Regions from separate parts of the Pseudomonas sp. 1176_21 genome, predicted to be linked through region 2. Evidence: riboswitches for the same ligand, from Rfam matches in the RefSeq annotation. Region 2 holds a riboswitch; each other region holds the start of a gene.
The links. A riboswitch is a leader RNA that binds a small molecule or an ion and turns the genes downstream of it on or off. The one in region 2 is predicted to bind cobalamin.

Region 1 (7,178 bases), on a different contig from region 2:
CGCTGTCCTCGACGGCCAGGTGCATGTGCACCTGCTTGCCGCACGGCGTGGGCTGGCACTGCAGGCGCACGCTGACGCCACCGCGCTCGGTGAACTTGATGGCATTGCCCAGCAGGTTGGACAGGATCTGGCGAAAACGCAGCGGGTCGATCTCCACCAGGGCGGCGGGGGGCTGCAGGTCCTGGGTCAGGCTGATGTCCTTGAGACGGGCGCTGCTTTCGAACACCTGCACGGTGCTGCGTACCAGCGCACCCAGGTCGGTGGGTTGTGGCGCCAGGCTCATGTGTCCGGATTCGATGCGGGCGATGTCCAGCACGTCGCCGATCAGCTCCAGCAGGCTGCTGGCCGAATCGAATGCCACCTGCAGGGAGTGCTCGTCGGTGCGGCCCTGTGCGGCATCCTTCAGGGCAAGCTCGAGCAGGCCGATCACCGCATTCATGGGGGTGCGGATCTCGTGGCTCATGGTGGTCAGGAAGGTGCTCTTGGCGTGGTTGGCGCTGTCGGCCTGTTCCTTGGCCACATGCAGCTCTTCGAGCAGGTGTTCGCTGATGCGCAGCTGCAGTTGCAGAGCCTGCTCGGCCTCGGCGCGTTGCTGCATCAGCTTGCGCAGGTAACGGTTCCACAACGCTATGGCAAGCACCAGCGCCACCGCGATGCCAAGAATCTGCAGCACCAGCGAGCGGTAGTTGCGCCAGGGCGTGTCGCTGATCAGGGCGTTGATGCGCCAGCGATTGACCAGCTGGGTCATCTGCTCGGGCGGGATGCTGAGCAGGGATTTTTCCAATATCGCATGCAGTGGCGAAGAACGTTCGGTGGCGAAGGCGGCGAGGGCCGGGGTGTCGTCCAGCAGGGTGGCGATGCGCAGGCGGTCCTTGAACATGCGGCTGATGAAGTAGGCGGCGTTGATCTGCGAACTGAGCGCCGCGTCCGCGCGGCCCTGGGCCACGTACTCCATCAGTGCCAGCGGGTCGTCGACTTCGATCAGGCTGATGGCGGGATAGCGCTGGCGCAGTTCGGCGCTTACCGGTGTACCGCGAATGATCGCCAGGCGCTTGCCGTCGAGCTGGTCGGGGTGGCGGATCGATGTATCGCGCACGCTGGTCACCAGCACCCGCGGGTTGGCCAGGTAGGGGCGGGTGAAGGCCAGGGTTCTGGCGCGCTGCTCACCATAGTTGAGCGCGCCGACGACCTCGGCTTCGCCCTGTTCGACCATGCTGATCATGGTGGGCACCGAGTCGGTCTCGATGATCTGGAACTTCAGCCCGCTGCGCAGGCTGATCTGCGCCAGCACGTCGGCGGTGATGCCGCGAAAGTGCTGGTTTTCGTCGAAGAAGCTCAGGGGCGCGAAGTACTTGTTGATGACCACGCGCACGCTGGGATGCTGCGCGATCCAGTGTCGCTCTTCGTCGGTCAGCGCGATGTCCGCCCGGTTGAGCAGGATGCTGCTCACGCCGCTGGTCCAGCGGCGCATCACGTTCAACCGGTCGCTGTCGGTGATGCTGCCCAATGCCTTGTTCACCAGGTCCAGCAACGCGGTGTTCTCGCGCACCAGGGCAAAGCCGAAGGAAGAGCGCTGGGGTTTGACGTAGTGGGAGATCTGCAGGCTTTCGCGGTAGTTCTTGCCGATCAGGTAGTCGGAACTGATCGCGTCGCCGATGAATGCATCGGCCTGGCCCAGGGCCACCGCCGACAGGGCCGACATGGTCGAGGCGTACAGTTGCAGGTTCGCCCGGGGGTAGAGCTGGCGTACCAGCGACGGTGGCAGGTAGTGTTCGACCATCGACAGCGTCAGCCCGTCGAGCGGGTCGTCTGGGTCATGGGTCACGCCGACGGGGGTCGCGATGATCGGCTGGTCGTCGGCGTAGGGCTGGCTCATCACCAGTGCGCTGTCGGCGGCTTCGTAGCCGTTGGCGCTGCCCAGCAGGTCGATCTGGCCACTGTGCAGGGCGGCGATGGCCTGGATACGGTTCGGGAACTGCAGCACCTGCACCGGGATCTTCAACTGCTCGCCGATCAGGCCGGCGAAGTCGGCGCTGACCCCTTCATAGTCGTGCTGGCTCACATTGATGTCGAAGGGCGGGTAGTCCGGCGCCGAGGTGCCCAGGCGCAGCACCTGCTTGTGCTTGAGCCACCGACGTTCGGCGAGGGTCAGCGAGGGTGGCGCACTGCTGCTGACCGAGCGCCCGAGCAGTTGGCGGGCAACCCCCGGCTCCTGTGCCATGGCGCTTATCGCCAGCCACTGCACCAGGCAGGCGAGCAGCAGGGCAGGCAGGCAACGCTTGGTCATGGGCGGCTCAGGTCAGTGCGTTGCGGTTGGCCACATCGATCAACTCAACCAGCGATACCACCCCGAGCTTTTCCATGATGCGGGTCTTGTAGGTGCTGATGGTCTTGGCGCTGAGGATCATCGCTGTAGCGATTTCGCCATTGCTGGCGCCCTTGGCCAACTGGCGCAGCACCTCGAACTCACGGTTGGACAGCTTGTCCAGGCGCTGGAGTTCCGAGCTTGACCGGTCATTGAAGCGTGACGCATCGGGCAGGTAGGAGTAGCCGTTGAGCACGGCCTTGAGGGCGGCGCTCAGGATATCGAGGTCTTCGTCCTTGCGCACGAATGCCGAGGCACCGGACTCGATGCAACGGCGGGCGAACAGCCGGGGTGGGCGGCCGGTCAGTACCAGGATGCGTGGCGGGTTGGTCAACTGGCTGAGCCGCTCCAGCACGCTCAGGCCATCCAGGCGTGGCAGCCCCAGATCGAGGATCACCACGTCAGGCTGCAGCTTGCGCGCCAGTTCGACGGCACTGGCGCCGTCTCGGGCTTCACCGACGATGTTGTAGCCATCGCGCTCCAGCAGGGTGCGGATGGCGAAGAGGATGGTGGTGTGGTCATCAACGATCAAGACTTTGGGCATCGCGCAACTCCTTGTCAGAGAGGTGATCCAGGCCCCGAACCGTTCGGGGCGACGCCTGCCCAGGCTCTGGCAAGGCGGCCAAGATACGTGGAAACGCTCAGCAGGAGTACGTCCAGTATAGAAGTGAGGAAGAAATCAGTTCGATTAGAGGATTTTTCTTACAAGGCGCTCGAAAGTTCTGTAGCCGATTTCCTATCGTCTGGGCCGGTTATCGCTAGCAGAGGCGGTTGAATCGGCAGGCGCGCCCATGGGAACGCGCCGGGCATCGGGCCGGGAGGGCCGCCGTCAATGGCCGTCAAGGTCGGTACAGGTGCGCATGCCCGGCGCGGTAGAGCGCCGACTCGCTGAAGGTATCGCTGCCCAATACCCGGCCCACCAGGATCAGTGCGGTGCGTCGAAAGCCCTTGGCCTGCACCCGTTGCACGATGTCGTCCAGGCTGCCCAGCACCCAGTCCTGATCTGGCCAGGTGGCGCGGTGCACCACGGCGATCGGGCAGTCGCTGCCGTAATGCGGGCGCAGTTCCTCGACGATTCTGGCCAGGTGCTTGACCCCCAGGTGAATGGCCAGGGTTGCCTGGTGGCTGGCCAGGCTCCCCAGCGATTCGCCCGGCGGCATCGGCGAGGTATCGCCGTAGCGCGTCAGGATCACGCTCTGGGCGATGTCCGGCAGGGTCAGCTCGCATTCGAGCAGGGCGGCACTGGCAGCCACGGCGGTCACGCCGGGGATGATCTGGAACGGGATACCCAGTTCACGCAGGTGGCGGATCTGTTCGCCGATCGCACCGTACAGCCCAGGGTCGCCGCTGTGTACGCGGGCCACATCCTGGCCGTTGGCGTGGGCCGTGCGCATCAGCTCGATGATCTGCCCCAGGTGCAGTTCGGCGCTGTTGATCACGGTTTCGGCGCGGTGGCCTTCGAGCACGGCGGCGGGCACCAGCGAGCCGGCATAGATGATCACCGGGCAGCTGTGGATCAGGCGCTGGCCCTTGACGGTGATCAGCTCGGGGTCGCCCGGGCCGGCACCGATGAAATAGACGGTCATGATGAATCCTTGGAAAGATTGCGCGGCATTATCCGTCAAACGGCGGGGCCCAGGCCAATGCCAGGGTGGCGGCGCCTTGCACGGTGCGTGGCAGGCGCAGTGCGGCATTGGCGCCGCCGCGTTGCTCGGCCAGGGCCAGCGCGGCGCTTTCGGCCACCCCATGGCAGCCGCTGAGGGCGAACGCCGTGGGCGAACGGTGGCTCAGGCGGCTTTCGAAGGGGGCCAGTTGCGCGGCCGAAAAGAACACCAGCGGCAACCCCAGTTGCCTTGCCAGTTCATGCAGGCCGGGTTCGCCGGCCTTGAGGTCGATGCTGGCCAGCCCGGCGAGGGCAGAGGCGGGCAGGTGATGGGCGAACAGGGTCTGCTGGAGCAGGGCGGCCAGTTCGCGGGCCGGGCAGCCGCGACGACAGCCCAGCCCGGCATACAACTGCATCAGGCTGGCTGGCGACGGTACAGCCAGGCACTGAGCAGGCCCAGGGCCAGCCAGAACGCGGCATTGGTCAACAGTGACGCCACCTTGAACTGCGCCTCCAGTGCTTGCGGCGCCAGGCTCTCGTGCACCTCCGGCTGCGGCGCACCGATCACGTGCGGAACAACCAGCAATGCCACACCCAGCGCCTTGAGCAGCCAGTTGTGCGCAAACACGATCAGGGCCAGGCCGGCAGCGGTGGCAGCCGCGGCGCCCACCCACCACAGTTGACGCTGCGCCAGGTCGGCGGCGGCAGTGCCCGGCAGCTCTGGCGGCAGCCCGAGGGTGGGCGCCAGGCAGAATACCGCGAACCCGGCAAGCCCCCAGGCTGCGCCGGTGGCGGTACGGCCCGGCGCACGCAGGGTGTACAGCGCAGCCAGGATCAGGGCAAAGCCGACGGCCACCACCAGGTTGCCACCGGTGGTCGACAGCACGCGCTGCCAGCCGTCTTCAGGCGACCAGGCCTCGGCATCGTGGTGGTGGCCTTCACCCGCGGCGTCGGCATGCTCATGGGTTTGGGCGGCCGGTGCCGGGTTCTCGTAGGTTTCGGCCTGCAGAATCAGCGGTGCGACCCAGAAGCTTTGCAGCAGGGTCAGCAGCAGGGCGGCGAGCAGGCCGGTAAAGCCTGCGGTGCGGGCAATGCGCTTGATCATCGGGGCAGGTCTCAGTGGCAAGGGAACGCGGCGCTGTGGCGGGTATCGTGGGCAGCGTTGTGCACCGCCTCGATGTGCGAGAAGCCGGCGAAGTAGACCAGGCAAAGGCCCAGCAGCGATGCACCGATGGCGACGGCCAGGCGCTGGCTGAGGGTAGTGGGGGTGACGAGGGGCTGGCTGGCGGTACTGATGGGCATGGCGCGTTCCTTTTTGGTGTTGTCGTGTCGTCGGGGCTATCGGCAACAGGCAAGCGCGGCCAACCCCTGCGCGAGGCTCGCCCAGGGGTTCAACAGCGCCCGCCCACCGCGGGTTTGTCATGACTGTATCGGGCCGGTCTCCGGGCTTGCGAGGGCTGGCAGCATGCTCAGCCTGAGGGCGTCACCTTCCCATGCCGCACAGCTGGCACAGTGGTAAAGACGCTTTCCTCGCTTACCGTTGCGGGGGCAGCACCGGATTTGTCGCTGCTTCTTTGCAGAAGCGGCTGACGCACCGGTTTCCCGTTTCACCTTGTAAAAAGGCACCCGAACGAATGCGGCTAGCAAATCACGCGCGCCGGCATCCGTCAATACAGCGGTTGACCTGCCCCGGACCACTGCGTAGCCTAGCCGCTTCGAGGTTCTGCGGCCCTGGCTGCAGCTAAGACGGGAATACGGTTCAAGCCGTGGCTGCCCCCGCAACTGTAAGCGTTGAACGGCATCGGCCGTGCCACTGCCCCGGGCGGGAAGGCGTCGATGCTGCCGGCAGGCGTGCCGGCACAGCGCGAGCCAGGAGACCTGCCTCGAACAGTTTCCGACTTTCAACCGGGCGGGGTGATCCGGTGGCGAATGCGCTCAGGCAGCAAGGCTCCTGCGGCTCTCGTCCTGCATGCCCGCCATCCTGCCAAGGGCACCCCCATGAAAACACTGGCCAAACTCCCCGTCACCATCGTTACCGGCTTCCTCGGCTCGGGCAAGACCACCTTGCTGCGGCACATGCTCGACAACGCCCAGGGCCGCCGCATCGCGGTGATCGTCAACGAGTTCGGCGAGCTGGGCATCGATGGCGAGATCCTCAAGCAGTGCAGCATCGGCTGCACCGAGGAAGAAGCCAGCGGGCGCGTCTACGAGCTGGCCAACGGCTGCCTGTGCTGCACCGTTCAGGAAGAGTTCTTCCCGGTGATGCGCGAGCTGGTGGCGCGCCGTGGCGACCTGGACCATATCCTCATCGAAACCAGCGGCTTGGCACTGCCCAAGCCACTGGTGCAAGCCTTCCAGTGGCCGGAAATCCGCAACGCCTGCACGGTGGATGCGGTGATCACCGTGGTCGACAGCCCGGCCGTGGCCGCCGGCACCTTCGCTGCCTACCCCGACCAGGTGGACGCCCAGCGCAAGCTCGACCCGAACCTGGACCACGAGTCCCCACTGCACGAACTGTTTGCCGACCAGTTGGCCAGCGCCGACCTGGTGGTGCTGAACAAGGCTGACCTGATCGCTGCCGACGACCTGGCCAGGGTGCGCGCCGAGGTGGCCGAGGAACTGCCGCCTGCGGTCAAGGTGGTGGAGGCCAGCAGCGGCCGCCTGCCGTTGGACGTATTGCTGGGCCTGGGCGCCGAGTCCGAGCAGCACATCGACGCGCGTCGTACCCACCACGATTCGCACCATGACGGCGATGACGACCACGACGATCACGACCATGATGCCTTCGACTCCATCTCCATCGAGTTGCCCCAGGCCGACGAAAGCCTGCTGCTCGATGCCCTGACCCAACTGGTGGTGCAGCACGGCATCCTGCGCGTGAAGGGCTTCGCGGCCATTCCGGGCAAGCCGATGCGTCTGCTGGTGCAGGGCGTGGGTACGCGCTTCGACAAGCACTTCGACCGCGCCTGGCGCAGCGACGAGCCACGTACCACGCGCCTGGTGCTGATCGGCCAGGACCTAGACGCCGTGCAACTCGAAGCCAGCCTGCGCGCCGCACTGGGCGCCTGACCCATGCACCTGCTGCGGACCCAGCCCGGCGGCTTTGTGCCGGACGACAGCATCGCCGACCTCGGCCAGACCCCCGCCGACCTGGTGATTCTCTGCAGCGGTGATTCGCACCTGGCACTGCTGGCCGAAACCGCCCAGCAG
Region 2 (7,178 bases):
CGCCGCGTACCGCGTCGGCCACGGAGCTGGCCAGTACCACCTTGATCGCCGGGAAGGCGCGAAGGTTCGCGGCCAGTTTGGCCGTGGCTTGTGGGTCCAGGTCGTACAGGCGGATTTCCTCGATGCCCACCAGCGCGTGGAAGGCGATGGCCTGGAATTCGCTCTGCGAGCCGTTGCCGATCAGCGCCATGCTGCGGCTGTCGGGACGCGCCAGGTAGCGTGCGGCCAGGGCCGAGGTGGCGGCGGTGCGGATCGCGGTGGTCAGGGTCATTTCGCTGAGCAGCAATGGCGCGCCGGTGTCGACATCGCCCAGCGCACCGAACGCCATCACGGTGAGCATGCCCCGCTGGGTGTTCTTCGGGTGGCCGTTGACGTACTTGAAGGCGTAGAGGTTGGCGTCGGAGGCCGGCATCAGCTCGATCACCCCGTCTGGCGAGTGGTTGGCCAGGCGCGCGCACTTTTCGAAGTCGTGCCAGCGCAGGTAGTCCTGGCGGATGTACTCGGCCATTTCTTCCAGGCAGGTGGTGAGGCCCTTGCGGGCGACCAGTTGGCTGAGGTCGTTGACGTCGATGTAACGGGTCATGGGGAGCTCCTTCTTGTGGTCGGTCAATTGCGCACCGGCAGGTGCACTTCGGCGAGCATGCAGCGCGCGCTGCCGCCGCCGATGCGTTCGATGTTGTCGATGTTCACCACCACCGGGTGGGTGTGCCGCTCGACCTGGCGGCGCTGCTCGGGGTGCAGCGAGCGCCAGGCACTGCGCGACATCACCAGCAGCGGCTGGCCTTGCTTGTCGTGCACTTCGAGCATGTTGCCGGCGAAGCCTTCGAGCTGGTCGAAGTCCAGGGCCAGGATGTCCTTGCCGGTGGCGCGCAGGCTGTGTTCCAGGGTACGGCGCTCGTCGGCATCGGGCAGTGCCTTGAGGCACACCACCGACAGCCCGCGGCCCACGCTCATCATCACGTTGCAGTGGTAGATGGGCGCCCGCTGCCGGTCGACGGCGTGAAACAGGCACAGGCGGTAGTCGAGCCTGTCGGCGAACTGGCGCAGTGCTTCGGTGTGGGTGCGCCCGGAGTGGCAGGCGTAGCTGATGCGGTGTTCGCGGTCGAGCACCATGCTGCCGGTGCCTTCCAGGAACATGCTCTGTTGCTCCAGCGGGCTCAGGTCGATGGTGTTGTGAATGCTGAAACGGTCGGCGAGCACCTGCAGCACGCCCTTGTCGCGTTCCAGGCGGCGGTTGTGGCCCTCCATCGGGTAGAGCACCAGGCTGCCGTCGGCGTGGCTGCTCCACCAGTTGTTGGGGAAGATCGAGTCAGGCGTGTGCGGGGCCGGCGTGTCCTGCACCACCAGCACCTCGACGCCATGCTGGCGCAGAGTGTCCACATAGCCGTCGAACTCTTCCAGCGCTTTATGCTGTGCCTGGTCGGGGTCCAGTGCAGGCTGCTGGAAGCGGTTGTTGAGTGCGGTGTCCGGGTTGAAGGCGAACCGCGCGGGGCGGATCATCAAGACTGTATTGGTGGTTTGCATCGAGGCACGCATCCGGGGTTGGCAGTGCGTCTATTGTCGATGCAGTGGCGCTGCAATCCCGGCTGAAGCGCGCAGGGCGCTCAGCGGGGAAAGCTGAAAAGCGGGGTATTGCAGCGTAATCGGCTGTGCCGGTTCAGGGCAGGTGCTCGGCCATGTCACGCAACTGGTTGGCCAGCGCGACGGCAGCACGGGCGCTGTGTTCGCCTGCCACCAGGTGCGTGAAGGGCAGGTCGATCAGCCGGCCCTCGCGCACCGCACGCAACTTCGAGAGGGCCGGGTGGTTGTGCAGGTACTCGCGCTTGCGCCGGGCCGGCGACCAGACGGCGTCGGCCAGGATGATCACGTCCGGGTCGCGTTGCAGCAGGGTTTCGGGGTCGACGGTCACGCGGTGCAGGTCGACGTCGGCGAACAGGTTGCGCCCACCGGCGACCTGGATCAGTTGGGTGATGAAGCCGCGGCTGCCCTCGCTGTCGAGGCCCTGGTGCTCGCTGTCCAGGTAGAACACCGAAAGCGGGGCATGCTGCGCGGCGAGCTGGCGGGCGCGGTCCAGGTCTGCTCGTTGCTGCGCGATCAGCCGAGCGGCCTGGGGTTCGCGCTGCAGCAGCTTGCCCAGGCTGCGCAGGTCGTCTTCGATGGCCGCGAAACCGGAGGCCGGGCGCGGGTCGCAGGCGTTCTCCAGCAGATAGCTGCCGATGCCATTGCGGGTCAGGTGGGTACGGGCGCCCACGCCATCGCGAAAGGCGCTGGCGAAACCGCCGACCACCAGGTCGTAGCGCTGGGCATAGAACACCTCCGGCGAGGGATACAGCCGCGACAGCAGGGGCACGCCGCGGTAGCGCCGGGAGGCCAGCGCCTCTGGGTCGTCATCGATGTAGCTCACCGCAACCAGCGACGGGCCGACCTGCAGGGCCAGCAGCAGGTCGGCGGCATGCTGGTTGAGCGCCAGGATGCGCTGCGGCGGGGCGTGCGGCAGGGTCCAGTCCTGGCCGCAGTTACGGTAGGTCTGGGCATGGGCCGTGGTGCCGAGCAGGCACAACAGCAGGCAGAGCAGGCGCGTCATGGGGTATCACCATTGAGCAGCAGTGCGCTGACCGGGGTACCTGCGACCAGGTGCTCGCGCACCAAGCGGCGGGCATCGTCGGCGCTGGCGATGCGGTACCAGCAGCGCTCGGGGTAGACGGTGGCGACCGGGCCCAGGTTGCACGGGAACTGGCAGTGGGTGCGGGTCAGCAGCACGCCGTCGGCGGTTTCCATGCGCTGGGCGGCGAGCAGTTCGTTGCGCACCACTTTCCACACCTGCTGCGCGCCGCGCTGGGTGCAGCGCGGGCCGGTGCACAGCATCACGTGGCGGGCGTGAGCGGGAATGTGCGACCACTCGGGTTTGCTGGGGATGGGCATGGGCTTGTCCTTGAGTCCGTGGTGCGGCTTTCGCGGGTCAAGCCCGCTCCCACAGGTGACGGATGAGCCTGTGGGAGCGGGCTTGACCCGCGCTGCTTCTAGAAGCTGTAGGTGTAACGCACTTCGCTGGTGAACGGCCTTCCCAGGTTCTGCACCTTGCGCGCGCCGCTGTCCATGCTGGTGGTGTAGTCGCGGTCCAGCAGGTTCTCCAGCAGCAGGCTCAGGCGATGCTGGCGGGCGCCGTCCAGGTAGCGGTAGGCATCGGCGTCCACCACGGTGTAATGCCCGTAGTCCACATCCCGCGGGCTTTTCACCGTGCCGATGTAGCGCACCGCCGCGCCTGCGCCCCACATCCGGTCACCCGACTCGTACCCCAGCCGGCTGCGTGCAAAGAACCCGGGAATGTTGTTGAGGGTGGCGCCGTTGCGCGACTCGCTCAGGTTGCGCGTCATGTCTGCCGCCAGCTGCCAGCGGTCACTGAGCTGGAACTGCCCGTTGACCTCGACGCCGCGCACCTGGATCTCGCCATCGCCGTTGACCCATTGTGCATCCACGATGGTGATCAGGTCCTCGATGCGCCGGGTGAACAGCGTACCGCTCAGGCTGTAAGGCTGGCCCTGGATCAGGCCGGTGTAGTCCAGGCCCAGTTCGGCATTGCGGCTCTTCTCCGGCTTGAGGTTGGGGTTGCCCATCTCGTCGCCCGGTTCGTTGACGTACAGTTGCTCGGCGTTGGGCAGCTTGTAGGCGGTGCCGAACTGGCCGCGCAGCTTGAGCTGGTCGGTCAGGTCGTAGAGCGAGGTGAGCATGCCCACCGTGGCACTGTCACCACCGCTCAGGTGCTCGCGGCGCACGCCGATGCTGGGGTGCCAGTCAGGCAGGGCGTCGATGACAGGGCGCAGCTGCACATACAGCGCATGGGCCTCGGCCTGGTTGTTATCGATCTTGAGCACGTCGTCCTTGCCCTTGAACCACTGGTTGTCGGTACCGAACACCAGGGTGTGCTCGTCGGGGAGCACGGCCTTGCCTTCGGCCTGCATGCCCCAGTCGCTGAAGCCCCAGTAGTCGTCGTGGTTGAGGGTGCGGGTGCTGCCGTCGGTGTTGTTGTAGATGCGGGTGTAGCGCGTATCCCAATCGTTCATGTGGCCTTTGACGAAGTAGCTGAAGTCGGGGTTCAGGCGCTGCTCGAAAGTGGCCGTGGCGATCTGCTGCACGCGGTCGTTGGTGGTACGGCGGTTGGCGTCCGGGCGCAGGAAGTCCAGGTTGGCGGCGCTGTACTGGTAGAACAGCTCCAGGCGGCTGTCATCGCCCAGGCTTTGTGCGGCCTTGGCGCCGAAAGTGTTGACCTCGTAGCTGCGCTTCTTGTCGCTGACCGTCGAGGTGATCTGGCTGCTGTGGTAGGGCTGGTAGCCCTCGGACACGTTGTGGCTGACGTAGGCCAGCAGCCCCAGGTCGCCCAGGCCGTTGCTGAAGATGCGCTCGATACGGGCATCGCCGTTGCGCCCCATGAAGCTGTCGACGCCCAGGTTGACCTGGCCCGAGGGGTCGCGGCTATGGGCCGAACGGGTGACGATGTTGATGACCCCGGCCACGGCCTGGGTGCCGAACAGCAGGCTCTGGCCGCCCTTGAGTACCTCGATGCGCTCGATGGCGGCGGCGGGCAGGGTGTCTATATAGATGCCGCCGTAGAGACGGTTGTTCAGGCGCACCCCGTCGAGCATGATCAGCGTGTCGTCGTTGCGCCCGCCCAGCAGCGAATAGGTGCCATAGTCGAACGGCCCCTGCTTGGGCGCCACATACAGGCCGGGGACGAACATCTGCAGCACGCGGGTGATGTCGGCGCTGGGGCCGGCGCGCTCGATCTGCTCGCGGTCCACGACCTCCACCTTGCTGCCATAGCGCGCCATCTCGGCCACCGTGGTGGACTCCACCGAGGGTGCGGAAACGATCTGCTGGTCGAGGGTCAGGGGTTCGCTGGCCGCCAGGGCCGGGCTGCCGATCAGGCAACCGATCAGGGTAAAACGACGTGTCTTCATCTACTTCTCGAAAAAGGATTTTTCGGGAAGCGCACAGGAGGGTTCCGGCGAACGCGCGCCAGAATACCGGCTCGTGCCCGCCCACCGCAGGTTTGCCAAAATGACTGAACGCATCCTTTCAACAGTCGTGGGTTTGCAGGCCGGTCTCCGGGCTTGCGAGGCTCGAAGTCATCCGCCTTCCCATGCGTTGCGCACAGTGGCCTGTTGGATGCTTCACTCGCTTACCGTTGCGGGGGCAGCGCCGGACTAGTCATGCAAGACGCACCGGCTTCCCGTTTCACCTGCTGCACGGCGGCAGCAGGCACCTGAAACTGGGCCGCATCTGACCATTGTCATGACCGTTCGTCAACCTGACGGCCTTTGCTGACGAGCGTGCGTTTGTTCCAGGCCAAAAAAAACGGCACCTTCTCAGGTGCCGTTCCTTTAGTGGCTAGCGCCGCTGGAACTTAAATCCAGCGGGGTCAACCGTGCAGCTCTTCGGCCGCATACAAGGTGTTCTCCAGCAGGCACGCCCGGGTCATCGGCCCGACGCCGCCTGGCACCGGAGTGATCCAGCCGGCGCGGGGCAGGGCGGTCTCGTAGACCACGTCGCCCACCAGCTTGCCGTCTTCCTGGCGGTTGATGCCCACGTCGATGACGATGGCGCCTTCCTTGATCCATTCACCCTTGACCAGCCCCGGCTTGCCGGCAGCCACCACCACCAGGTCGGCGCGACCGACGTGGCCGGCCAGGTCCTTGGTGAAGCGGTGGGTCACGGTCACGGTGCAGCCGGCCAGCAGCAGCTCCATGGCCATGGGGCGGCCGACGATGTTCGAGGCGCCCACTACCACCGCATTCATGCCGTACAGGTCCTGACCGGTGCTGTGCAGCAGGGTCATGATGCCTTTGGGGGTGCACGGGCGCAGCAGCGGGATGCGCTGGGCCAGGCGGCCTACGTTATAAGGGTGGAAACCGTCCACGTCCTTGTCGGGGCGAATGCGCTCGAGCAGCAGCGAGGCATCCAGGTGCGCCGGCAGTGGCAGCTGCAGCAGGATGCCGTCGATGTCGGCGTCTTCATTTAGGCGGTCGATCAGGTCGGTCAGCGCCTGCTGGGTGGTGTCGCTGGGCAGGTCATAGGCCTGGGAGTTGAAGCCGACCTCTTCACAGTCTTTACGCTTGTGCGAAACATAGACTTGGGAGGCGGGGTCGCTGCCTACCAGGATCACTGCCAGGCCGGGGGTGCGCAGGCCTTGCTCGCGACGTTGCGCGACACGTTGGGCGATCTGCTGGCGCAGGCTGGCGGCGATCGCCTTGCCGTCGATAAGTTGTGCAGTCATGACGCGTGATTAACCATCGAGAGGGAATAAAAAGAGCGCGCATTCTCGCATGACCGGGGCGCAGGGCAAAGGCGCTTGGTCTGGCAATTCCCCTAACCCCTTAAATAAAATGAATTTTTTTCAAAAAAGTGTTGACGACTTTGCCGCTCGTCTATAACATTCATCGCACTTGTCGGGCAGAGCCTAGCACTGGTTAGCAAGGTCAGGCAGAATGAGTGGTTTTGATAGCTTGTTCGGTATGACTAAAAGTTAATTTGTAATCCTAACAGAAAGCAGATTAAATATGCGCCCGTAGCTCAGCTGGATAGAGCATCCGCCTTCTAAGCGGATGGTCGCAGGTTCGAGTCCTGCCGGGTGCGCCAATACAGGCAGCTGGCACAAGTAAAAGCAGTAAAGCAATATGGTGGGCGTAGCTCAGTTGGTAGAGCACAGGATTGTGACTCCTGTTGTCGTGGGTTCGATCCCCATCGTCCACCCCATATTCTAAAAGGCGCCCGATGAAAATCCGGCGCCTTTGCTTTAAAAGCTTCACGCGGACGTGGTGAAATTGGTAGACACACTGGATTTAGGTTCCAGCGGCGCAAGCTGTAAGAGTTCGAGTCTCTTCGTCCGCACCATAGATGCTTTCACCGCCCTTCGCTGAAGTGCGTTGAAGCCCGGAACAAGCCGCCTTGAGCGGCTTTTTTCGTTTCTGGGCTTCTACTCCTTACCCGCACCTACCGCTGCACCGCAATGCACTTGATCTCCACCAGCAACCCTGGTCGGGCGAGTTCGCTGACGCCTATGCAGGTCCATGCACAGGTGCTCCTTGGAAAGACCTTGTCCTTCACGCTCCTGAACAGCGGCATATGGCGTTGCATGTCGATGTGATAGGTCGTCATTTCGACCACGTCGTCAAACCCGCAAC
Region 3 (7,178 bases), 130 kb from region 2:
CAGGTCTACCTGCACGGCGCGGGGCGTTTCCTGCTGGCCCGCTGCAATGGCCAGATCGTCGCGGCCATCGGCTACCTGCCTTACGACCACCGCTTCCGCCAGCTCGACTACCGTGGGCAGAAGGTGGTGGAAGTGGTGCGCCTGTTCGTGTTGCCGGCCTATCGCCGCAGCGGGCTGGCCGGTGAGTTGTACCGCGCGTTGCGTGAGCTGGCGCTGCAGGACCAGGTGCAGGTGCTGTACCTGCACACCCATCCGTTTCTGCCAGGCGCCATTGGTTTCTGGCAAAAACATGGCTTCGAGATCATCGATGTGGAAGCCGACCCGGTGTGGCAGACCACCCACATGCAATGTCGCCTGCCCGCCGGCTGAACCTCAGAAGCGCCCGTTGAGCGGGTATTCCACCGCCAGGCGGATCTGGTCGGCATCCAGCTCGGCCTGGGCAGTGTTGCCCCGGTGCACGTTGTGCCGCAGCGACACCGTGGTGCCCTTGGCCACGCCGCCCTGCACCACGTAGCGCGCCTCCAGGTCGCGCTCCCAGTGCTTGCCGCCTTCGCCGTAGCCCAGGTACGCATAGCCGCCACGCGGGTCGACGTGGCTGCCATCGATGCGGCTGCCGCGCACATACGCCGCACTCAGCACCAGCCCGGGCAGGCCCCACGGGGTCATCGCCAGGTCGTAGCGGGCCTGCCACGACTGCTCGTTGGGGGCGTTGAAGTCCGACAATTGCACGGCGTTGCTGATGAAGATCGCGCCACGGGTCACATAGTCGAACGGTGTGTCGCCATCGACCTTCTGGTAGCCCAGGCTGAAGCTGTGCGGGCCCTGGGCGTAGGTCGAGAGCAGGCTCCAGGTGGTGTTGTCGATCTGCCCGGACAACGCCTTGCCGGTGTCGGTGGTGCGGTACAGGTTGAGGTTGAAGGTGAGCGAGCGATTGGCGTCCAGTGCATGGCTGAAGGTGCCGCCCAGGTAGTGCTGGTTCCAGGTGTCTTCGTAGCGCGAGGTGTACAGGCTGGCGCTGAGGCTCGGGCTTGCACTGTAGACCACCCCGGCCAGGTCGAAGGCATCGCCCTTTGCTGCGTTGGAGTAGTTCACCACGAACCCCTGGTCATGGCTGCTGGCGTTGCGGTCGGTGCTCTCGGTGAAGTGCCCGCCTACCAGTTTCACCCCATCGAATTCGGTGCTGGTGACAAATACCCCGGTGGCAGTTTCGGGTAGCAGGCGGCTGTCGGACGAGCTGAACACCGGGGTCTTGACCCGCTGTTCGCCATACGACAGCACGGTGGAGGAGGCCCGAAGCTTGACCGCCGCGCCGCCGCGGCTGAATTCGTTCTTGGGGTGGCCGTGGTTGTCCAGCCCCAGCAGGCGCGCCTTGCCGGCGCGTCCGCCGCCGCTGTCCAGTTGCACGCCAAGGTAGGCATGGGCATCCACGCCCACGCCGATCAGGCCCTGGGTGAAGCCCGACTGCAACGTGCCCATCAGGCCATAGGCCCATTCCTCGGCATAACCGTTGCGCTCGGCACGGGGCTTGTAGGCATTGCGTGCGCCGCTGTTGCGCGCGCCGTGGCGGTATTCGCGGTTGTCGTACACGCTGCGGTTGAGCAGGCTCCAGGTGCTGTCTTCGACCAGGCCGTTGGCCTGCTCCTGGGCCGATTCGGCCAGCACCAGGGGCGCCGGCCCGGCCAATGCCAGCAGCAGGGCCGAACGGGTGCGCAGTGCGATCATTGTGCGGCCTCGCGTTGCAGCAGGGCGGCAAGACGATCTGCTGCACGCCTGGGCAAGGTGCTCGGCAGGCTCGGTGGCGTGGCGGCGGGCTCACCGACTTGGATCAGCATCACCATGCCCATCGACAGGTGCGGGATGCACTGGATGCCGTACAGGCCCGGCACGTTGAAGGTGTGCTCGATTTGCTGGTTGATCCTGCCCTTGAACGCCTCGGCGCCTTCGGGCAGCAGGCCGGGCAGCGAGGCGGCATTGTGCCCGCTCTGGGTGGCGATGAACTTCACCGAATCGCCGGGGGCGATGCGCAGGTAGTCCGGCTCGTACACCATGCTGCCGGTCGCACCACGGTTGAGCATTTTCACTTCGTGCACCTCGGCCGATACCGAAGGGGCGAGCAGGGCGCTGGCGAGCAGCAGGGGCAAGGCGGCAAGGCGCATGGGCGGGCTATCCATTTCAGGTCAAGAGGAACGAACGCGCAGGATCTGCGCGCCGTCGAAGGGGTCGGTCAGGTAGTGCGCCTGCACCCCGAAGGTGGCCTGCAGGCGTTGCGAGGTCAGCACCTGCAACGGCGGGCCGACATCCACCAGGCGCCCGCGCTCGAGCACGGCCAGGCGATCGCAGGTGAGGGCCTGGTTGAGGTCGTGCAGGGCGATCAGGGTGGTCACCGGCAGCGCCTGAACCAGGCGCAGAATGCCCAGCTGGTGCTGGATGTCGAGGTGGTTGGTCGGCTCGTCGAGCAACAGCAGTTGCGGGCGTTGCGCCAGGGCCCGGGCGATGTGCACGCGCTGGCGCTCGCCACCGGAGAGGCTGCGCCAGCTGCGTGTTGCCAGGTGGGTGGCATCCACGTCGGCCAGGGCCTGCTGCACGATAGCGTGATCGTCTGCCGACCACGGGCGCAACGCCGACAACCACGGCGTGCGGCCCAGGGCCACGGCATCGAACACATTGATCGCATCGCTGGTGTCGGCCTGTTGCTCGACCACTGCCAACCGCCGCGCCACCTCGCGGCGTGGCAGCTGCCTGAGCGCGTTGCTGCCCAGCTGCACCTCGCCGCAGGTGGGCGTGCGCAGCCCGGCCAGCAGCTTGAGCAGGGTGGACTTGCCCGAGCCGTTGGGGCCGACGATACCCAGGGTCTCGCCACGGCGCACCTCAAGGTCGACCGCGTCCAGCAGCACGGCATCGCGCATCTTCAAACCCAGGCCGGTGCAGCGCAGTGCAGCTTCATCCAGCGGGTGGGTGACAGCGTTCATCGGGCGCTCCTGCGGCCAATCAGTATCAATGCGAACACCGGTGCGCCGACCAGCGCCGTGATCACCCCCACCGGAATCACCTGGCCCTTGATCAGGGTGCGCGAGAGCACGTCGGCGGCAATCAGGAACAGCGCGCCACCCAGCGCGCTGGCCGGCAGCAGGCGCGCATGGGGGGTACCGAACAGCAGCCGCATCGCATGCGGAATCACCAGCCCGACAAAGCCGATGGCGCCGACGATCGACACCATCACTGCCGTCACCAGCGCCGCGCAGCTGATCAGCAGCACCTGCACGCGGCGTACCGGGATGCCCAGCGAGGCAGCCGAGTCGCTGCCGAAGGTGAAGGCGTCCAGCGCCCGCCGATGCCACACGCACACCGCAAGGCCGGCCAGCGCCACCGGCACCGCCAGCCACACCGACGGCCAGCGCACGCCACTGAGGTTGCCCAGCAGCCAGAACAGGATGCCGCGCGCCTGCTCGGCACTGGCCGACCGGGTGATCAGAAAGGCGGTGAGCGCGTTGAACAGCTGCGAGCCGGCGATCCCGGCGAGGATGATCTGCCCCGTGCTGTTGGACGGCCCGCTGGCACGGGCCAGCAGCGCCACCAGCGCGAAGGCCGCGATGGCCCCGACGAAGGCGCCCAGCGACAGCGTGATCGCCCCCGCGCCCAGCCCCAGCAGCGCCACCAGCACCGCGCCGGTGGAGGCGCCGGCCGAGATGCCGAGCAGGTACGGGTCGGCCAGCGGGTTGCGCAGCAGCGACTGCAGTACCACCCCGCAGGTGGCCAACCCCGCGCCGCAGGCGGCGGCCACCAGCGCACGGGTCAGGCGATAGTTCCACACGATGCCTTCATCGATCGGGTCCAGCAGGTGCCCGGCGGCCCATAGCTTGTTGGCCAGCACCTGCAGCACCACCGAGGGGGCGATCGGCGTTTCGCCAATCGCCACCCCTGCCAGTATCGCCAGCAGCAGGGCCAGCCACGCGAGCAGGCCGCGCACAACGCTGCCTGTCATGGCGCCAGGTCGAAGCCGTTGATGGCCGAGGCCAGGGTCTCCATGCCGCTGAACAGGCGCGTGCTGGCCTGCATGGCGTGCGCATCGAGAATCACGATGCGGTTGTGTCTGACCGCGTCCATGTTGCGCGTGACCGGGTCGCTGCGCAGGAATTCGAGTTTCTTCTGGTAGTCATCGGCCGGGAAGCGACGACGGTCCATGCGCGCGATCACCAGGAAGGTGGGGTTGGCCTTGGCGATGGTTTCCCAGCCCACGGTCGGCCATTCCTCATCGGACTGCACCACGTTGCGCACGCCCAGGGTCTGCAGCATGTAGTCGGGGATACCCTTGCGCCCGGCCACGTACGGGTCGATGTCCAGGTCTGCGCTGGAGAACCAGAACAGGGCGCTGGTGTCCTTCAGATCCTTGCCTTTCACGGTGGCGGCAGCCTTGGCCAGGCGTGCCTTGAGCTCGCTGTTCAACCGCTCGCCACGCGCCTGCACGTCGAAGATCTCGGCCAGCTGGCTGATGCTGTTGTAGATGCTGTCGATGCGAAACGGCTCCAGGCGGGTGCCGTCGGCGCCGACCAGGTTGTCCTTGCCCTCGCAGTCGGACGGCATCAGGTAGGTGGGGATGTTCAGCTCATGGAACTGCTCGCGGGTGCCGACCACGCCCTGCGGGCCGACCATCCACTCCAGCTGCACCGCCACCAGTTGCGGGCGCTTGCCGATCACCGCCTCGAAGCTGGGGTCGTTGTCGGCCAGGCGCTCGACCTTGTCGTTCTGCACCTTGTACTGCGCCAGCACATCGTTGAACCACAGCGAGGTGCCGACCAGCCTGTCGCCCAGGCCCAGTGCGTAGAACATCTCGGTGCCGGCCTGGCCGATGGTCACGGCGCTGTCGGGCGCGTGCTGGAAGGTCAGCGGCATGCCGCAGTTCTGCAGCGTGAGCGGGTAGTGGGTCGGGGCGGCCTGGGCCAGGGTCGACAGACCCAGGCCCGCGAGCAGGGTGACAAGGCGGGGCAACTGCATGATGCGATCTCCATTCGAACCGTACACGGGCAGGGGTGTACAACCTGGAAACACATCGACAGGCGCTGCCGCGCGGGCAGGGCAAGGCCGTTCGGCGCGCGGGGCGCTCGCGGCACAGATGTACTCCCCGGACACCCCGCCGGTTAGTGATTGTTGCTGTGCCGGCAGGTCTCCTGACTGGTGCGTCGTCACCTGGCTCCGGCCTTCCCGGGGGTCACCCAGTGGCATTTCAGGAGCAGGCTCGGCACTTACAGTTGCGGGGGCAGTTCCGTTTGACGCCATGCAGTGGCGTCTCGGATTCCCTATTGATTCCGTGTGGAAACCGGCGGGCGGCATGGTAGTCGATCACGCCGCCCGCAGGGAAACAAAACCCCGCCAGCCTCAGAGGTACTTGAGCCAGGCAATGTCGCGACGGCGGGCCTTGAACGCGGCAAACCAGCGCACCGGCGGGAACAGCGCCACGGCCAGCAGCACGGCGGTCAGCCACACCGCCCAGATACCATCGAAGCCGAAGTAATTGCCCTGGTTCAGGCCCAGCAGTGCAACGCAGGCCAGGTACGCCACTTTCAGCACATACAGGTGCAGCAGGTAGAAGAACATCGGTGCGGCGCCGAACACCGCCAGGGTGCTGATCCACCGGCGCTGCCCGGCGCGCTCCAGGCCCAGCAGCAACAGCAGGCCAGCCCCCAGGGTCAGGGCCAGGAACAGCAGCGAGGGCGGGTACTTGGTGATGTTGAAGAAGCTCATCAGGGTGTGCGCGGTATCGGCCTGAACCGTCCATGGCGCCTCGCCGTAGCCGTTGAGCAGGCGCAGGGCGACAAAGCCGATCAGGGTTGCCAGGCCTGCCAGCAGCAGACGGCGCTGGCGCGTGGTGGCCGGCATCGAGTGGGCGAACCAGGGGCCCAGGCCGTAGCCCAGCGCGATCACGCCGACCCACGGCAGCACCGGGTACGAGGTACGCAGGCGCAGGCTGTCGGAGAACTCGAGCCAGCCGCGGTCATGCAGGATCGCCCACGGCACGTGCAGCGCAGAGCCCTGCGCAAAGTGCAGGCCGTCGAGCAGGTTGTGACCGGCCACGATCGCGGCGCCCAGCACCAGCAACAGCGGGCGCGGCAACCACACCAGGGCCGCCAGGGCGATCATGCTGATGCCGATGGCCCAGATCACCTGCAGGTAGATCACGCTGGGTGGCAGCTGGAAGGTCCAGGCGATGTTCACCAGGGTGAACTCCAGCACCACCAGAAACAGCCCGCGCTTGAACAGAAAGGCCGACACATCGCCCCGGCCCTGGTGCTTCTGGCCATACAGCCAGGCCGACAGCCCGGTCAGCAGCACGAACACCGGGGCGCACAGGTGGGCCAGCGTACGGCTGACGAACAGCGCAGGTTCGGTGCTGTCGATGGCCATCGGATCGCTGACCTGGCGGTGCAGGAAGAAAGTTTCGCGCACGTGGTCCAGCAGCATGAACAGGATCACCAGGCCCCTGAGGGCATCGATGGACAGCAGGCGTTGGCTCGGTTTGCTGGCGGCGGGGAGGGCAGTAGCGCTAGTCATTGAAAGGTCGCAGGCAGAGGGGGCGAATTGAATGGTTACTGTATAACATTTCTATTCGCTCGGTAAATCTTCCTTACAATCTTGACTGCCATGCTGCGACATCAGACCGCACCCATCTGGCGCTGCGCGCTGGAACCCGTCGACCCTGCGTGACAAAATGCCGCCTCGCAAAACCCTTGCACAAGGCTCCCGCTCTCGGGGCCGGCACCTTCCCAAAAGGATGGTTACATGAACGATTTACTGACCCGGCGCACGGTGATCGCCGGGCTCGGCCTGCTCGGCCTCGGTGCCCTGGCAGGTTGCAACAACTCCGGCGCGCTGGACTTCAAATACGGCAAGGACCTGAGCAACAAGATCCTCGGCCGCACCTTCAAGCTCAAGGACCCGCAAGGCAACGTGATGACCCTGTCGAGCTTCCAGGGCTCGATGCCGATGGTGTTCTTCGGCTTCACCCAATGCCCGGCGGTGTGCCCCACCACCCTGGCCCGCGCGGTGCAGATCAAGAAGCTGATGGGCCGCGACGCCGATTTCCTGCAGGTGGTGTTCATCAGCCTGGACCCCGAGCGCGACACCCCCGAAGTGCTGGACGCCTACGTCAAGGCCTTCGATCCCTCGTTCGTGGCACTGTCCGG

Region 1: it holds a riboswitch for cobalamin, as region 2 does, so the genes downstream of both, FW760_RS04370 (CbtB domain-containing protein) here and FW760_RS16155 (TonB-dependent receptor plug domain-containing protein) in region 2, are expected to answer to the same signal.
Region 3: it holds a riboswitch for cobalamin, as region 2 does, so the genes downstream of both, FW760_RS15585 (ABC transporter substrate-binding protein) here and FW760_RS16155 (TonB-dependent receptor plug domain-containing protein) in region 2, are expected to answer to the same signal.

The regions. Positions count from the first base shown of each region.
Region 1 is NZ_VXCV01000001.1:916,194-923,371, reverse strand. It holds gene FW760_RS04395 (transporter substrate-binding domain-containing protein) at 1-2,287, opposite strand, end outside; gene FW760_RS04390 (response regulator transcription factor) at 2,295-2,909, opposite strand; gene cobM (precorrin-4 C(11)-methyltransferase) at 3,205-3,951, opposite strand; gene FW760_RS04380 (cobalamin biosynthesis protein) at 3,980-4,384, opposite strand; gene FW760_RS04375 (CbtA family protein) at 4,384-5,073, opposite strand; gene FW760_RS04370 (CbtB domain-containing protein) at 5,085-5,270, opposite strand; cobalamin riboswitch at 5,385-5,613, opposite strand; cobalamin riboswitch at 5,670-5,868, shown strand; gene cobW (cobalamin biosynthesis protein CobW) at 5,967-7,037, shown strand; gene cobN (cobaltochelatase subunit CobN) at 7,041-7,178, shown strand, end outside.
Region 2 is NZ_VXCV01000006.1:169,935-177,112, reverse strand. It holds gene FW760_RS16175 (ornithine cyclodeaminase) at 1-583, opposite strand, end outside; gene ctlX (citrulline utilization hydrolase CtlX) at 607-1,524, opposite strand; gene FW760_RS16165 (ABC transporter substrate-binding protein) at 1,658-2,584, opposite strand; gene FW760_RS16160 ((2Fe-2S) ferredoxin domain-containing protein) at 2,581-2,922, opposite strand; gene FW760_RS16155 (TonB-dependent receptor plug domain-containing protein) at 3,021-4,955, opposite strand; cobalamin riboswitch at 5,077-5,279, opposite strand; gene folD (bifunctional methylenetetrahydrofolate dehydrogenase/methenyltetrahydrofolate cyclohydrolase FolD) at 5,417-6,271, opposite strand; tRNA gene FW760_RS16145 (tRNA-Arg) at 6,557-6,633, shown strand; tRNA gene FW760_RS16140 (tRNA-His) at 6,675-6,750, shown strand; tRNA gene FW760_RS16135 (tRNA-Leu) at 6,804-6,888, shown strand; gene FW760_RS16130 (RidA family protein) at 6,988-7,178, opposite strand, start outside.
Region 3 is NZ_VXCV01000006.1:42,056-49,233, reverse strand. It holds gene FW760_RS15610 (GNAT family N-acetyltransferase) at 1-369, shown strand, start outside; gene FW760_RS15605 (OprD family porin) at 373-1,722, opposite strand; gene FW760_RS15600 (pseudoazurin) at 1,719-2,156, opposite strand; partial or broken gene FW760_RS15595 (ABC transporter ATP-binding protein) at 2,430-2,906, opposite strand; gene FW760_RS15590 (FecCD family ABC transporter permease) at 2,966-3,982, opposite strand; gene FW760_RS15585 (ABC transporter substrate-binding protein) at 3,979-4,992, opposite strand; cobalamin riboswitch at 5,139-5,333, opposite strand; gene FW760_RS15580 (DUF1624 domain-containing protein) at 5,374-6,546, opposite strand; gene FW760_RS15575 (SCO family protein) at 6,775-7,178, shown strand, end outside.